3 regions of the Pantoea sp. X-Soil-ISGK-259 genome follow, and region 2 is predicted to be linked to each of the others. Evidence: predicted binding sites of a transcription regulator. Region 2 holds the regulator's gene; each other region holds the start of a gene.
The links. Region 2 encodes PurR, which represses purine synthesis genes. Its sites were predicted from a motif close to CANGCAAACGTTTGCNTG; they were not measured.

Region 1 (3,281 bases), 390 kb from region 2:
ATTTTTCTGATAACGATGGCTCAGATGGCGACGGCAACAACGGCGACAAATCTTACGTTCGTTTCGGCTTTAAAGGCGAAACCCAGATTAATGACCAGCTGACCGGTTACGGCCAGTGGGAATACAACATTCAGGCGAATAACTCTGAAGGTTCTGACGCACAAAACGGCAACAAAACCCGTCTGGGCTTTGCCGGTCTGAAATTCGGCGACGCTGGCTCAATCGACTACGGCCGTAACTACGGTGTGGTTTATGATGCAATCGGCTGGACCGATATGCTGCCAGAGTTCGGTGGCGACTCAGGATACTCAGATAACTTCATGAACGGTCGTAGCACCGGCCTGCTGACCTACCGCAACACCAACTTCTTTGGTCTGGTAGATGGCTGGGACTTCGCACTTCAGTATCAGGGTAAAAACGAGCGTACCGACACGCGTCGTGCTAACGGCGACGGCTGGGGCGCATCAACCAGCTATACCTCACCAATCGGTGTTGGTGTTGTTGGCGCATACAGCAGCAGCGATCGCACAAACTCTCAGGCAGACGGCACTACCGATATCAATGGTAACGTTGTTGGCCAGGGCAAACGTGCTGAAAACTGGGCAACTGCTCTGAAATATGATGCAAATAATGTTTACCTGGCAGCGATGTACGGTGAAACCCGTAACTCTACACCAATCTCTGTTGTGACTGGTCTGAACAACACCACCAGCGCTGCTTCTGCTAACAAAGCACAGAACATTGAACTGGTTGCACAGTATCAGTTCGACTTCGGTCTGCGCCCATCCATTGCTTATGTTCAGTCTAAAGGCAAGGATATCGAAGGCGTTGGCGATGCTGACCTGATTAAATACATCGACGTTGGCGCGACTTACTACTTCAACAAAAACATGTCTACCTACGTGGATTATCAGATCAACCAGCTGGATGACAATAACGCGCTGGGTCTGAACACCGATGACACTGTAGCAGTAGGCCTGGTTTACCAGTTCTAATCCTGCTTCAGACGCGTTAAAAAACGGGGCCTCGGCCCCGTTTTTTTATGGCTGTCATTCCTGAAATCTGCCCGACACTCCGCTTTTTACTTCGCCTGAAATTCAGCTTCTCCTCGTCGTGAAATGAACACGGTAAAATTGATGATTTTGTCTCGCAAACGGTTGGCATTTCCCTGGCCGGACGTTAACCTGACAGCTCTTTCCGCTAACGTTCACGCTAATGGACCTGACACATGTTTGAATCGATCTCTGCTGCACCCGCCGATCCTATTCTTGGGCTGGCCGATCTGTTTCGTGCTGATGACCGCCCTGAAAAAATCAATCTGGGTATCGGCGTCTACAAAGACGAAACCGGCAAGACCCCGGTGCTGACCAGTGTTAAAAAAGCTGAGCAATACCTGCTGGAAAACGAAACCACCAAAAACTATCTGAGCATTGATGGCCTGGCTGATTTCGCCCGCTGCACACAGGTCCTGCTGTTCGGTAATCAAAGCCCGCTGATCACGGCAGGCCGCGCCCGTACGGCGCAGACGCCAGGTGGCACTGGTGCGTTACGTGTGGCAGCAGATTTCCTCGCGACGCAGACCTCCGTGAAGCGGGTCTGGATCAGCAATCCGAGCTGGCCTAACCACAACAACGTGTTTAATGCGGCCGGTCTTGAAGTCTGTGAATACCACTATTATGACGCGGCAAACCATACGCTGGATTTTGAAGGCATGCTGACGTCGCTGCAGCAGGTTCAGCCAGGTGATGTGGTGCTGTTCCACGGCTGCTGCCATAACCCGACCGGTATTGACCCAACCGCTGAGCAGTGGCAACAGCTGGCGGAATTGTCACAGGCCAATGGGTGGCTGCCGTTGTTTGACTTCGCCTACCAGGGCTTTGCCCGTGGTCTGGATGAAGATGCAGAAGGCCTGCGCATTTTTGCCGCCTCGCATCAGGAACTGATCGTCGCCAGCTCCTACTCCAAGAACTTTGGTCTGTATAACGAGCGTGTCGGTGCCATCACCGTGGTGGCGGCTGAAGCCAGCGTGGCAGATACGGCGTTCAGTCAGGTGAAATACACCATCCGCGCTAACTACTCCAATCCGCCGGCGCATGGTGCCGCTATCGTCGCCACTATTCTGGGCAACGATACACTGCGAACCATCTGGGAGCAGGAGCTGTCAGATATGCGCCAGCGCATTCAGCGCATGCGTCAGCTGTTTGTGAACACCCTTGCAGAGAAAGGCGCTCAGCGTGACTTCAGCTTTATTATTAAGCAAAACGGTATGTTCTCGTTCAGTGGCTTAACCAAAGACCAGGTAATTCGCCTGCGTGAAGAGTTCGGTGTCTATGCCGTTAACTCAGGCCGGGTGAATGTGGCAGGCATGACGCCAGACAATATGTCGGCACTGTGCGAAGCGATTGTCGCGGTGCTGTAACGCTGACGACGAAACAAAAATGGGCCTGATGGCCCATTTTTTATTGCAGGAAAGATCGCTGATTTTTACTGCAGAAAAGGGTTACTCACGCGCTCATGTCCCAGCGTAGAAATCGGACCGTGACCGGGCAGAAACGTCACATCATCGCCCAGCGGCAGTAATTTTGTGCGGATAGCATTGATAAGCTGCTGATGATCGCCCTGCGGGAAGTCTGTGCGTCCCACCCCGCCATTAAAGATAACGTCGCCTGAAATCAGCAATCGTCCCTGACGGTCAAAGAAGACCACGTGGCCAGGTGAATGTCCCGGACAGTGCAGGACTTCGAGCGTGGTCAACCCGACCTGAACGCTCTCCCCCTCTTCCAGCCAGCGATCGGGGGTAAAAGGTGCGCACTCGTCCAGGCCGAACATCCGGCTCTGGGTAGGCAGCGCTTCCAGCCAGAAAGCATCGCGCTTTTGCGGGCCGATAATCGGAATCTGCCAGAAGGCAGCCAGTTCAACGGCAGCCCCGACGTGATCAAGATGTCCATGCGTCAGCAGAATCTGAGCAGGTTTAAGTCCGAGTTGTTCCAGCGTTTGTTTGACAAGTTCGGCATCGCCGCCGGGATCGACCAGCGCGGCTTCGCGCGTGGAGTCGCACCAGATCACTGAGCAGTTCTGGGCAAACGCTGTAACAGGAATAATGTGGTAATTCATAACGCTCCATGACCGGCTCACGCAGCGTTGCCGGTGTCGTTACCAGTGCCTGATCGGCCCGGTATCAATATGTACAAAGTTACTGCGGGGATAATATCCTACACCACCTGCGCGCAGAGATAACGCCGCTTTGCGTACATTGGCGAGCGAAACGCCTTCGATATGAA
Region 2 (3,281 bases):
CCTTTATTCGACAACATCTCATTCTCATTTTTGCAGGATAAACGCGGCAGAGTGTAAAAGGTGCGTTTGCTGCTGTGAAACGGTAATATTTGCCGCTTGCTGTTAAAAATTTTGAAGGCAGATTATGTGGTCAGAATATGCATTAGAAGTGGTTGACGCAGTCGCCCGTGGCGGCAGCTTTAGCGCTGCTGCGCAGGAGTTACATCGGGTGCCCTCTGCCATCAGTTACACGGTGCGGCAGCTGGAGAGTTGGCTGGCGGTGCCGCTGTTTGAGCGTCAGCACCGTGAAGTGGTACTGACTCCGGCAGGCGAGCATTTTGTCCGTGAAGGGCGCAGCGTCATCAAAAAAATGCTAGCCACACGACGACAGTGTCAGCAGCTGGCCAACGGCTGGCGCGGTCAGCTCAGCATCGCGGTTGACCGTATCGCTAAACCTCAGCGCACCCGGCAACTGGTTAAAGATTTCTATCGCCATTTCCCCGACATGGAGCTGATCATCAGTTATGAAGTTTTTAACGGCGTCTGGGATGCGCTGGCCGATGGCCGGGTAGAAGTGGCCATTGGGGCCACCCAGGCGATTCCGGTGGGCGGACGTTTTGCGTTTCGCGATATGGGCACACTCAACTGGCGCTGCGTGGTCGCGCCCGATCATCCCCTGACGCAGGCGAGCCAGATCGATGACGACACGCTGCGTAGCTGGCCGTCACTGGTGCTGGAAGATACTTCACGCGCACTGCCGCGCCGAATGACATGGACGCTGGATAACCAGCGCAGGCTGGTGGTGCCGGAATGGCAAACCGGGCTGGAGTGCGTGCAGGCGGGATTGTGTGTGGCGATGGTGCCCGGTCATCTTGCCAGGCCACTGCTCGACAGCGGCGATCTGGTTGAACTGACTCTGCCGGTGGCGTTTCCGGACAGTCCCTGCTGTGTCAGCTGGGCTGAGGATCGCGCATCACCGGCGACTGGCTGGTTGCTCAGCTACCTGGGTGATGCGCAAACGCTTAATCAGGAGTGGTTAAGCGAGGATTAACGGCGATAGTCGCGGAATGGACCGTCGGCCACCGAGCGGCGCTCAATCAGCGTAGGGTGTACTTCAATCGTCTGTGACACTTCACGCTTACTGGTGATGCGGTCCAGCAGCATATCCAGCGCTTTTTCACCTAACTGAGCTTTAGGCTGATGCACGGTGGTCAGGGCCGGTGCGAAATAGCGGGCGTTGCGCACATTATCATAACCGATCACCGAAATATCCTGCGGTACGCGCAAACCCATTTCGTCGGCGGCGCAAATTGCACCCATTGCCATGATATCACCACCGCAGAACACCGCCGTCGGGCGCTGTTTCTGTGACAGGATCTGCTGCATCGCCTGATAGCCCGACTCCGGCTCAAAGTCACCCTGGACAATCCACTCGGCGCGCGGCTGAATGCTGGCTTCTTCCAGCGCCTTCAGGAAACCGGCATGACGTCCGCCACCGGTATTACGCTCCATCTGACCGGGGATAGCACCAATGTCGCGGTGACCGCGTTCAATCAGATAGCGTCCTGCCAGATAGCCGCCCTGGAACGCGTTATCCAGAACCGTGTCGGTGAAGTCGGCGCGCGATTCGCCCCAGTCCATTACCACCATCGGGATGTTACGGTTCTCTTCCAGCATCTGCAGCAGGTCGTCTGGATATTCTGAGCACATCACCAGCAGACCATCGACACGCTTCTGCGCCATCATGCTGAGATAGGCGCGCTGTTTTTGCAGATCGTTATGCGAATTCCCCAGAATCAGCGTATAGCCTTTGTCAAAACAGTGATTCTCAATCGCTTCAATAATCTCTGCGAAATAGGGGGCTTCGCTGGAGGTCGCCAGCAGGCCCAGCGTTCTGGTGTGATTCACTTTCAGGCTGCGCGCCACGGCGCTTGGCGAATAGTGCAGTTCTTTTATCGCCTGCCAGACCGCGTTACGCGTCTCTTCTGCGACAAAGCGGGTTTTATTGATGACGTGCGAAACCGTCGTCGTTGAGACGCCAGCGCGTTTCGCCACATCTTTAATTGTTGCCATGAAAATCGGACTCCAGTGCTTATCTAACTCTATGATAAGCGTAGTGTTAAACGTTTGCGTCTGCTCAGGGTTTTTTCCGCAAAAATGCCGCGTTTTTGGCCGGTTTACAGGCCGCTGGCGGAAATAAAACGCCTGAAAACCGGCGCAAACGGAATCAGGATTGCGCGCGTTGCGCAACAAAGGCGGGATTCTAACAAGGCTGAACGGATAAAACGAGATTTTTACCGGGCCCTGTGGGAAAATGCGATATCCCCACAAATTGTGTGACTAAGGAGCAAACAATGAGTACCGATCTTAAACTGGCTTTAATGACGACTGCGGGCTGTCTGCTGATGATTGTAGCCTTTAGTTTTACCGCCATTCTGCACTAAAAAAAAGCCGGGAATCTCCCGGCTTTTTACGACTGTTTTCTGGTTAGCGTATGGTTTTCGGCGTCATCACACGACGGGCACCAATGTAATGACGCTGCCAGTAATCTTCCCCTAATGCGCTAATCTGAATGTCTTTTCCGGTACGCGGTGACTGGATAAACTTGCCATCTCCCAGGTACACGCCAACGTGATCCGCTGTACCGCGACCATTAATACGGAAGAAGACCAGATCGCCTTTCTCCAGCGACTCACGCTTGATGGGTGCGGCGTCACGCAGGTGATACATCTCATTAGCGGTACGCGGAATCTTAAACTTCACCAGATCTTTATAGGCGTACCAGACCAGGCCGCTGCAATCGAAGCCGGTATGCGGCGAAGTGCCGCCCCACTGGTAGGGTTTACCCAGCTGGCCCATCAGTTTGGTCATCGCGGTTTCGCGAGCCTTCTGATAACGCTGACGGTGGGATTTGCTCATTTTAATCGTGCCCGGCTCGCTGGTGGTGACCTCAGCGGTTTTTAGCAGGCGCTGATGGCCATAGCGTTTCTTCTCTTTGTTCTTTTGCTGGCTTTTGCTTATACGGGCGGTTTTAAGCGAGGTCTTCTTAGCAGGCGTCTGTTTGGCAGTGAGTTCGACTTTTTTCTGTTTTTTCGTTTTAAGTTTTTGAACAGGGCTGAGGCGAGTCTTTTTCGTCACCGTTTTTACCTGGCGACGTTTGCGGCGTTCATCGTCGCGCGCACTCTTTTTTTCTGCTTTATGCGTACTGACGTTCACCGGCGTGTGCGGCGAAGCAGCAGCGACGTTGAAAAACAGTTGCGCAATGGCCAGCATGAAAAGCGTAATGATTAAACGCATAGTCC
Region 3 (3,281 bases), 1.7 Mb from region 2:
GGCCGGATGCATGTGGTTGCGATAACGCAGCCAGGGTGAAAGCTGTGGGTCGTCACCGGCGCGGCGAAACCAGACCACCATTTCCCGCGCCACCGCCAGCGCGGTGGGCGTATCACAAAGCTGAGTGATCAGATGCAGTGCCAGGTCGATCCCGGCCGTGATGCCCGCGCTGGTCCAGATATTCTCATGCCCGACAAACACCCGATTCTCCTGCACCCGTGCACGTGGAGCCGCCGCTTTCAGCCGGGCAATCACATCATGATGAGTGGTGCAGAGTACATCATCGAGCATGCCCGCCTGCGCCGCCAGCAGCGCACCCGAACAGACGCAGACCAGCATGAAGGTCTGCGCGCACAGCGCGGCGTTCTGGCGCCTCAGCCAGTCGCGTGCTTCTGCGGCCTGTGGTGTGGCATAACAGATCTGCGAATCATAGACGCCCGGCACCACCAGAAGGCTCCCTTCTGGCAACTGTTCCGGTAAGGGTTCAATGCCGCCAATGGTCATGCCGGTGGAGCAGACCACCTCCGGCTGCGGACCAATATAGCGCAGCGAAAAGCGATCGCCCGCCAGCTGCAGCGTCTCAGCCGGGCCGGTCAGATCCAGCGCCATCACGCCAGGCAGGGTTAAAAACCAGACGGTGCGTGTCATATTCTGGCCAGCGCTACACCAGATCCCAGCCACGGGCGCGCCACAACGCAGGCAGCTGCACCATATCGTCGAAGCGGGTCACCAGCGGGTGGTCCAGTTCAGGGTTGTGCGGGTCAGCGCAGTAGTAGTAGACAGGAATGCCAGCGGCGATACCGGCGCGGGCGCCCGCTTCGGAGTCATCCACCAGAATGCAGCGCTCAATCGGCACCTGCATCTGTTCTGCAGCGTGGTACATCAGTTCCGGATCGGGCTTCCAGTGCAGAATGTCATAGCCGCTGTAGAGGTGCTCCTCGAAAAGCGGCAGCATGCCGGTTAAGCCCAGCGAGTGCTGCATCTTTTTTACGGTTCCGTTTGAGACTACGCACATCGGCACTTTTATCTGCTCAACCAGCGCTTTCGCGCCTGGGATGGGCTGCAGTTGCAGATCAAACAGTCTTGCCACTTCCGCGCGATAAGCTGTTTCCACCTCTTCCATCGGCAGCGTTACCTGATGCGCATCGCCCACGTCACGAATGATGTCGTAGAGTTTGACGCCTTTATACTTTTCAAACATCTGCTGCAGCGACAGCGCCAGGCCGTAACGGGCAAAGGTGTTAACGTAGGCCTGGGTACAGAGCAACTCACTGTCGACCAGCGTGCCATCGCAATCAAAAAAGACGCATTCTACTGACATCAGACTCTATCCTTCGATTCGGGGTGTATTCCACACTCTACCGCACTCAGCGCAGATTGCGAGACTGGCAATCGGTTGCGAAAAATCATTGTATTGCCCCGGTAAAATCGCCAGGATACGCGCCGATGATTTTTTCTTCTGGATGGATGGCATGAGCAAGCAAGGCGTTTTGCAGCGCATCTTCAGGCTGCAGGAACATGGCACCACGGTGCGCACCGAAGTGATCGCGGGTATCACCACTTTTCTGACGATGGTCTATATCGTCTTCGTCAATCCGCAGATCCTCGGCGTCGCCGGCATGGATACCCAGGCGGTGTTTGTGACCACCTGTCTGATCGCCGCCTTCGGCAGCATTCTGATGGGACTGTTTGCTAATCTGCCGGTGGCGCTGGCACCCGCAATGGGGCTGAATGCCTTCTTCGCCTTTGTAGTGGTCGGGGCGATGGGCTATTCGTGGCAGGTCGGTATGGGCGCGATTTTCTGGGGCGCGGTTGGCCTGCTGATCCTGACGCTGCTGCGGGTGCGCTACTGGATGATTGCCAATATCCCGCTGAGCCTGCGCGTTGGCATCACCGCCGGTATCGGTCTGTTTATCGCGATGATGGGGCTGAAAAATGCCGGCATTATCGTACCAAATCCCGATACCCTGGTGGCGGTAGGGAATCTGACCTCGCACAGCGTCCTGCTGGGCGCACTCGGCTTCTTTATTATCGCCATTCTGGCATCACGCAATATCCACGCAGCGGTGTTGATCTCAATGGTGATCACCACCGGCATCGGCTGGATGCTGGGCGACGTGAAGTTTGTCGGCCTGTTTTCAGCACCCCCATCGATAACGTCTGTAGTCGGTCAGGTCGATATTAAAGGCGCATTCAACATTGGCATGGCGGGGGTGATCTTCTCCTTTATGCTGGTCAATCTGTTCGACTCCTCCGGCACACTGATCGGCGTTACCGATAAAGCGGGACTGACCGATGAAACCGGCACCTTCCCGCGCATGCAGCAGGCGCTTTATGTCGACAGCATTAGTTCGGTGAGTGGCGCGCTGGCGGGCACCTCATCCGTGACCGCCTATATCGAGAGCACGTCGGGCGTGGCGATTGGGGGTCGTACCGGGCTGATGGCCGTGGTGACCGGCCTGCTGTTTCTGCTGGTAACCTTCCTGTCACCGCTGGCCGCAATGGTGCCATCCTACGCTGCGGCGGGCGCGCTGATTTACGTAGGCGTGTTAATGACCGCCAGCCTGTCGCGCGTGCGCTGGGATGATCTGACCGAGGCCGTTCCGGCCTTTGTGACCGCTGCCATGATGCCCTTCAGCTTTTCCATCACCGAAGGCATTGCGCTGGGGTTTATCGCTTACTGCGTAATGAAGCTGGGCACCGGACGCTGGCGTGAAATCAGCCCCTGCGTAGTGATTGTTGCGCTGCTGTTTGTTCTGAAGATTGTTTTTGTGGACGGGCACTAAGCACATTCAGGGCCGCAACCTTCGGGTTGCGGCTTTTTACATTTCAGGATGCAGGCTGCGCTCGCTGGGCAGGCTGGTCAGCCGCAGGGCAAGAGGCCCGATGTTGGGCTTACCCATCTCGATTTCGCGTAATCCGCGCCACTGAAAGTCGCTATCCATCTCCCACAGGTGCAGACGCTGGGTCGCAGACGACAGCGCGCACGACCAGACCAGCACAGGCTCCGCATCGCACACCACCTGGATATCAGGATAAAGTGACGATCGCAGCCGACCCGCTCCCGGCAACAGGCGCAGCGAATCCAGTCCCCGATCACCCTCTCCCGTCAGCTTGAGAATGCTCTGCCGCAACGTCCAGATCTGCGTCACCGCTTCCATGGCATCCTGCTGGGCATTAATCCAGGCGATCTCGCCCGAGGTGAATCCCTGAATCAGCTGCTCCTGCGTCTGACGGCTCCGCGCATGAACGATCTCCATATCCAGACCGGCACGTCCTCC

Region 1: the regulator PurR is predicted to act here: its motif matches at 1,147-1,164, upstream of AC6I77_RS06290 (amino acid aminotransferase).
Region 3: the regulator PurR is predicted to act here: its motif matches at 1,386-1,403, upstream of AC6I77_RS00320 (NCS2 family permease).

Annotation. Positions count from the first base shown of each region.
Region 1 covers NZ_AP035986.1:1,371,876-1,375,156, reverse strand. The annotation lists gene ompF (porin OmpF) at 1-995, shown strand, start outside; gene AC6I77_RS06290 (amino acid aminotransferase) at 1,229-2,419, shown strand; gene AC6I77_RS06285 (MBL fold metallo-hydrolase) at 2,485-3,114, opposite strand; gene mepK (peptidoglycan L,D-endopeptidase MepK) at 3,154-3,281, opposite strand, start outside.
Region 2 covers NZ_AP035986.1:1,764,780-1,768,060, forward strand. The annotation lists gene punC (purine nucleoside transporter PunC) at 1-17, opposite strand, end outside; gene punR (DNA-binding transcriptional activator PunR) at 125-1,030, shown strand; gene purR (HTH-type transcriptional repressor PurR) at 1,027-2,052, opposite strand; gene cydH (cytochrome bd-I oxidase subunit CydH) at 2,334-2,423, shown strand; gene AC6I77_RS08220 (C40 family peptidase) at 2,467-3,276, opposite strand.
Region 3 covers NZ_AP035986.1:68,047-71,327, reverse strand. The annotation lists gene AC6I77_RS00330 (GlxA family transcriptional regulator) at 1-648, opposite strand, end outside; gene yieH (6-phosphogluconate phosphatase) at 662-1,321, opposite strand; gene AC6I77_RS00320 (NCS2 family permease) at 1,473-2,786, shown strand; gene AC6I77_RS00315 (4'-phosphopantetheinyl transferase family protein) at 2,823-3,281, opposite strand, start outside.